2 linked regions of the Lichenicola cladoniae genome follow. The protein of the gene in region 1 interacts with the protein of each later gene in a pairwise test. Links are inferred from orthologs where the notes say so. Each region holds a gene or a part of one and is shown on either strand. Other genes may lie near its edges. The genes, in order: HN018_RS02470 and mrdA.

Region 1 (3,493 bases):
GCCTGGATGCTGCGCCGGTCGCCGGTGATGCTGCCGATCCCCGGCACCGGCAGCCCGGCGCATCTCGAGGAGAACGTCGCTGCCGCGGCACTCACCCTCAGCGACGAGGAGGCGGCGATCCTGGATCGCCAGGGTGCCCAGGCGTCGGCGAAAGCAGGCGGCCGGTAAACGTCGCCGGCGCCTGGCGTTTCAATAAGACGGTGAAGCCTTGGGGGAAGGGGCGACGGACGCTTGCGCCGATGGTAAGGAACGCCGCATGAGCGGCCCGTACGATCGTCCGACCCAACCCAGCCCCAACGCTGGACGTCCTGTTTTGGATGGTCGCACGCCGACGTCCTCAGATCCGCGGCCGGTGGGCCGTGGCCCCGGCGGCCCCGGGAGCCGGGGCCCTGGTGGCCGCGGACCCGGCGGGCCGGCGCCTCGGCGTCCGCGGTACCGGGTGGTGCGCAAGCTGGCCGGCGCATCGCTGGCTCTGTTGCTTTTGGTGGGCGGCACGTCGTCGCTGATCGTCTGGCGCAAATATGAGCTGCTGGTCGCCGACCTGCCGACCGTCGGCGTGCTGCGGAACTACCAGCCGCCGGTGATGAGCCGTATCTACTCCGGCGACGGCCGGGTGATTGCCGAGCTTGCCGCCGAGCGGCGCCTCTTTGTTCCCTACAGCGCGATTCCGGAGAAGGTGAAGGCGGCCTTCATCTCGACCGAGGACCAGAACTTCTACACCCATGGCGGCGTCGATCCGCTGGCTATCCTGCGGGCTGCGTTCACCGACCTGGAAATGATGCACAAGCGGCGTCCGCTCGGAGCCTCGACCATCACCCAGCAGGTCGCACGGATCATGCTGCTCGGCTCCAACGCCCGCACCTTCGAGCGCAAGGCGAAGGAAGCGGTGCTCGCCATCCGGATCGAGCAGACGCTGTCCAAGGACCGCATCCTCGAGATCTACCTGAACGAGATCTACCTGGGTGCAGGCGCTTACGGCATCACGGCCGCCGCCCAGACCTATTTCAACAAGCCGCTGGACCAGCTCGACACCGCCGAAGCGGCCTTCCTGGGCGCGCTTCCGAAATCGCCGACCAACTACAACCCGTACCACTATCCGGATGCTGCCAAGGCCAGGCGCAACTTCGTGCTGGACCGCATGGCCGACACCCACTCGATCACCGTGGCCGATGCGGAGGCGGGGAAACTTGAGCCGCTCATCCCGACCGGCTTCACCCGGCCCGGTCCGGTCCCCGGCTCCGAATGGTTCTCCGAGGAGGTGCGACGCCAGCTGGTCGATCGCTACGGCCAGAACCAGACCATGCAGGGCGGGCTGGTGGTGCAGACCAGCCTCGACCCGAAACTGCAGGACGAGGCGACCCAGGACCTGCGCGGCGGCCTGATGAAATACGATCGCGCGCATGGCGGCTGGCGCGGCGCGGTGACGCACCTGGAGGGCATCGGCAACATCCGGGCAAGCCGGCCACGCAAGGGACATCCCGACTCATCGCCCACGGTGAACTGGGAAACCGTGCTTGCGACCGTCGCCCGGCCCGCCGGCATGCTGCCGGAGTGGCGCATGGCGGTGGTGATCTCGCCCTCTCTCGGCACCGTCGGCTGGCTGGACGACGACGAGAGCGCCGCTGGCGGCCTCGGCGCGCCGCATAACGGCACGCTCAACGGCGACGACATGGCGTGGATGCGGACCTACAAGTCGATCAAGCCCGGCGACGTGCTGATGGTCGAACCGACGCGTACGGATACCGGCAAGCCCGGCTCGACTGTCAGGATCCGGCAGATCCCCCAGGTCGAGGGCGCGCTGGTGAGCATGGACCCGACGACCGGGCGGGTGCTGGCCCTGGTCGGTGGCTGGAGCTTCGAGAGCAGCCAGTTCAACCGCGCAACCCAGGCGCTGCGCCAGCCCGGGTCCTCGTTCAAGCCGATCGTCTACCTGGCCGGCATGATGCAGGGCATCTCGCCCAGCCAGAAATTCGCCGACGCGCCCTACTCGAACGGCAACTGGCATCCGAACAACTACGAGATGACGTTTGGCGGCCCGACCTCGCTGCACGACGCACTGCGCAAGTCGCTCAACCTGGTGACGATCCGGCTGGCGGCGCATATCGGCATGAGCACCGTGGCCAAGCTGGCGATCGAGCTGCACGAGGTCGACGCGATGCCAAAGGTGCTGCCGGCGGCCCTGGGCGCCGTCGAAACCACCGTGCTGCGCGAATCCGGGGCGTATGCGTCGATCGCGTCGGGCGGCAAGGAAGTGCTGCCGAGCCTGATCGACGACGTGCAGGATCGCGATGGCCATGTGATCTGGCGTCCAGCCGGTCTCGGCGTGCAGGCCGGGTCGGACCCGAACCAGCCGCCGGTCCTGACCGACACACGCAAGCAGATCGCCGATCCGGCCTCGGCCTTCCAGGTCGTGCAGATGATGGAAGCGGTGCTGAAACCGGGCGGCACCGGACGGCAGGCGGGAGCGGGCATCGACAACCAGATCGCCGGCAAGACCGGCACGACGTCGGATTTCCGCGATGCCTGGTTTGCCGGCTTCGCGCCGAACCTGCTGACCGTTGTCTGGGTCGGCTACGACAATCCGCAAAGTCTCGGCGAGAAACAGGATGGCGACACCGTGGCCGGGCCGATCTGGAACCGGTTCATGAAGGCTGCCCTGGCCGACCGGCCGAAGGTCGACTTCCGCGTGCCGGACGGCGTGACGGTCATGCGCTACGGCGACACCATCGACGCGTTCAAGCCCGGGCAGGAGCCGGGCGCCAGTCGCAACCTGTTCGCCGCCAAGACGGTCGTCGAGGAGCTGGGCGCCGGCGATACCGGGGCCGAGAACCTGCCGGATGCCGAGTCCGACATGGGCAACGGGGCCAGCCTTGCGCCGATCGGTCCGGGCGCCTCGCTCGACGATACCGGCCGCGAGCTCGGGTCGCCTGCAAACCCGGCGCAGCCCGGCGTCACGCCGGCGGGCCAGCCCGGCGTCCTGGCGGCAGGATCGCCCAACAAGGCTGCGGCGGCCGCCAGCGGGGGTGACATCGGCATGGGCGGCTTGTATTGAGCCTGCCCGCCGTTTCCGAGTTTGCAGCCTAACGCCGCCAAGACATCTGGATCAGTGCCATGTCCGCCGAGATCGAAGCCCTCAACGAACAGATCAAGCAGTCGGTCGCGCTGCTGAGGAGGCATCTTTGACTGGGATGTTGCCCTCGACCGCCTCGCGGACCTGAATAACCGGGTCGAAGATCCCGACCTCTGGAACGATGCCGCCGCGGCGCAGGAGCTGATGCGCGAGCGCACCACCCTTGCCGGGCGGATGGAGGGCGTGCAGCGTCTCGAGACCGAGGTACGCGACGCCATGGACCTGGCCGAGATGGCCGAGGCCGAGGGCGACCAGGCGATGGTGGCCGATGCGATCGCCAGCCTGAAGGCGTCCGCGGCCGATGCCAAGCGTCGTGAACTGGAAAGCCTGCTGTCGGGTGAAGCCGATTTCAACGACGCCTTC
Region 2 (3,289 bases), 3.3 Mb from region 1 along the record:
TGGGCGTGCTTGAAGCCTGGTATCCGGGCTCGGGCGGGGGCGCTGCAATCGCCAACGTGCTGTTCGGAGACGTGAACCCGTCCGGCCACCTGCCGCTGACCTTCCCCGCGTCGGAATGCCAGCTGCCACGGCCGGTGCTCGATGTCGGCACGCCCACCAACCGGAACTTCCCGATCGACTACACTGTCGAAGGTGCCGCGGTCGGCTACAAATGGTTCCAGAAAAAGCACCTGACGCCGCTGTTCCCGTTCGGCTACGGGCTCAGCTACACCACCTTCTCCTACGGCGAACTGCACGCGACGTCGGGCAACGCCCTCACCGCCACCTTCACCGTCACCAACACCGGCGCCAGGGCGGGATATGCGGTGCCGCAGCTCTATCTCGGCCTGCAGGGACGCGGTGAGGCACCGACCCGACTCGTCGGCTTCGCCAAGGTCATGCTGCAGCCACACCAGAGCCGATCGGTCAGCATCACCGCCGACCCGCGCCTGCTGGCCGAGTTCGATGGCACCAACGACCGCTGGGTCGTGAAAGCCGGGCACTATCCGCTCTATCTCGGCACCTCGGCGAACGACATCGTCCGCACCGGCACCACCACCCTCAGCAGCCAAAGCCTGGCTCCCTGATCCAGCGACCAGGGCCGCGAGCCGTCCGCATCAACGTGCGGGCGGCTTTCGGCCGGTCTCAGATCGCGTCGGCGACCCGCTGTCCCGGCGCTTCGCGACGGTTGGCCGGATCGCGGGTGAGCGTCACGGTCATGATGTCGCGGGCGAGTGGCGCTGCGACCTCGGCGGCTGCGTTGCCGTGCTCCACGACGATCGCGGCCGCATAGCGCGGTGCGTCGTACGGCGCGAAGCAGATGAACAGCGCGTGCGGCCGGAACTCCCAGGGCAGCTTGGCCGAATTGAAATGGCCGCTCTCGCGCAGCCACCGGCTGACCCGGCGAACCTGAGCCGAGCCGGTCTTGCCCGCCATCTGGATGCCGGCGAGCGATAGCCGGGCTTTCGGCGCCGTGCCGTGTGGCTCGTTCACCACCGCATACATGCCAGCCCGCAACGCGGCCAGATGGGCTTCCGGCAGCCCGAGCTCGGGCCAGTGCAGCGGGTTGCCGGCCGGCTGTATGACGCCGTTGATCTGGCGGGTCAGATGCGGCTGCACCGCGCGGCCGGTAGCGATGCGGGACGCGTAGGTCGCAAGCTGCAGCGGCGTCACCTGGACGTAGCCCTGGCCGATGCCGCTGACGATGGTGTCGCCGCCGTTCCAGTGCCTTCCCTTGGAATGCTGCCACGCCGGAGTCGGGATCAGTCCGATGCGCTGGTGCGGCAGCTCGATGTCGAGCGACGTGCCGAGGCCGAACCGGTGCGCGGCCGCGGCGATCGCATCCATGCCGGTACGGCGGGCGGTCTCGTAGAAGAACACGTCGCAGGAGAACTTGATGCCGCCATGCAGGTCGAGCGAGCCGTGCCCGTGCTTGGCCCAGCAATGGAAGCGGGTGCCGCCGACATCGAGGTAGCCGGGGCAGAAGATCCGGTCGGACGGCGACAGGCTGCCGGACTGCAACGCCGCCATTGCGACGGCCGGCTTGAAGGTCGAGCCGGGCGGATACAGGCCGGCGACGCTCTTGTTGATCAGCGGCGTACGCTGGTCGTTGGTCCACTCGACCCATTGCGCCTGGCTGACGCCGGAATCGAACAGGCTCGGGTCGAACGACGGCGTGCTCACCATCGCCAGCACCTCGCCGTTGCGGCAATCCATCACCACGGCGCTGGCGGACTGGTCGCCGACATAGCCGAGCACCGCCTGCTGCAGGCCGAGATCGATCGAGAGGCCGACCGCCTCGCCCTGGATGCCCTCGCGACGGTTGATCTGGCCCATCACCCGGCCAACGGAATCCACCTCCATCTGCACCGAGCCGGCGGTGCCGCGCAGGCCGACATCGTGGAACTGCTCGATGCCGGCACGCCCGACCCGCATGCCGGGCAGAGCCAGGTTCGGGTCGGCAGCGACATCCTTCTCGTTGGGAGGCGCCACGTAGCCGACCACATGCGCCAGCAGCGGGCCCTGGGGATACAGGCGGGTGGTGCCGACATCGACCAGGATTCCGGGCAGGTCGGGCGCGTTGACCTCGATCCGCGCCATGTCGTCCCAGGTCAGGAAGTCGCGGACCACCACCGGGATGTATTTGCGGCCGTGCTTGAGTTCGCGGGTGATACGGGCCCGCTCGTGCTCGTCCAGCGGCAGGATGGCCGAGAAGCGGTCGAGCGTGGCGCCGACGTCGGTGGTCTTCTCCGCCAGGAGCAGCGCCCGCCAGTTGACCTTGTTGCCGGCCAGGCTCGCGCCGAACCGGTCCAGGATGCGGCCACGCGGCGGCGAAAGCATGCGCGTGTTGACACGGTTGTTTTCGGCAAGTGCCGCGTATTTCCGGCCATCGGCCACCTGGAGCCGATAGAGCCGGTCGCCGAGCGCACCGAGTGCCCCGACCTGGGCCGCCATCAACAGCAAGGCCCGCCGGGTAAAGATTCCGCGCGACGGGCTTTCCTTCGGGGCACGACCCGGGCGGACGCCTTTGGCGCGCGACTTCCCCGAAAACAGTCGCCCCGGAAGCAGGCCTCTGGGCAGCCGCTTCATGATGCGGCTACGCCAGCGTGGGGTCGGCGATGCCGCGATGCGCCCAGGTAAACAGCGCCGAAAGCAGCGGATAGAGGCCGGTGGCGAGTGCCAGTTCGAACAAGGCAGGTTGCGGCGGCAACAGTCGCTGGCTGAACGCCGACATCAACGCCCAGTCGAGCCCGATCACGCCGGCAGCCACCAGCAGGAACACCATCCAGACCAGCAGAAACCCCTGTCGGGCCAGTCCATGACGCCAGCCGAGCCCGCAGGCATGCACGATCAGCAGCGTCAGGATGGCGATACCCGGCGGCGAGAAACTGAGCAGGTCGTAGAGCAGGCCGAGCATGAACACGACCGCCGCCGGCATCGAGGCCGGCCGGAACACCGACCAGAAGAACACCGAGGCCATCGTGGTGCCCGGCAGCAAAGCCTGCTGTTCCGGCAGGCCCAGCGGCGCACACAGCAACAGCACCAGCAGCACGCTGAAGGCGGCCGGAAGCGCACGCCGGCCCGCGGCGTCGAGGCGGCGCCAGATGGTCGGCCGTGGCCTGATGCCCGGATGCCGTTCCGGGCGTGGCTGTCGCGACATTCAGGAAGTCCTTCACCCGCGTTCGATCACAGCCGCGGCCGTGCCGGTATCGATCGGCAGACGGCCGGGCCGGGTGACCGGTAACGCTCC

The links.
Region 2: the proteins of HN018_RS02470 (region 1) and mrdA interact in binary tests that used the Escherichia coli proteins (3 or more experiments, as listed by UniProt). The link is inferred for Lichenicola cladoniae from one-to-one orthologs.

The regions. Positions count from the first base shown.
Region 1 is NZ_CP053708.1:579,773-583,265, forward strand. What follows is about bases 73-3,252. They hold HN018_RS02470 (penicillin-binding protein 1A), read left to right. Parts: upstream 73-439; coding sequence 440-3,052; downstream 3,053-3,252. Other genes in these bases: HN018_RS02465 (aldo/keto reductase), read left to right, coding at 73-168. Also shown: more of HN018_RS02465, read left to right, coding at 1-72. UniProt on the Escherichia coli protein: Cell wall formation. Synthesis of cross-linked peptidoglycan from the lipid intermediates.
Region 2 is NZ_CP053708.1:3,863,870-3,867,158, forward strand. Bases 157-3,132 are described here. They hold mrdA (penicillin-binding protein 2), read right to left. Parts: upstream 2,629-3,132; coding sequence 685-2,628; downstream 157-684. Other genes in these bases: HN018_RS17450 (beta-glucosidase family protein), read left to right, coding at 157-626; mreD (rod shape-determining protein MreD), read right to left, coding at 2,636-3,132. In the rest of the region: more of HN018_RS17450, read left to right, coding at 1-156; more of mreD, read right to left, coding at 3,133-3,199; rod shape-determining protein MreC, read right to left, coding at 3,212-3,289. UniProt on the Escherichia coli protein: Catalyzes cross-linking of the peptidoglycan cell wall. Responsible for the determination of the rod shape of the cell. Is probably required for lateral peptidoglycan synthesis and maintenance of the correct diameter during lateral and centripetal growth.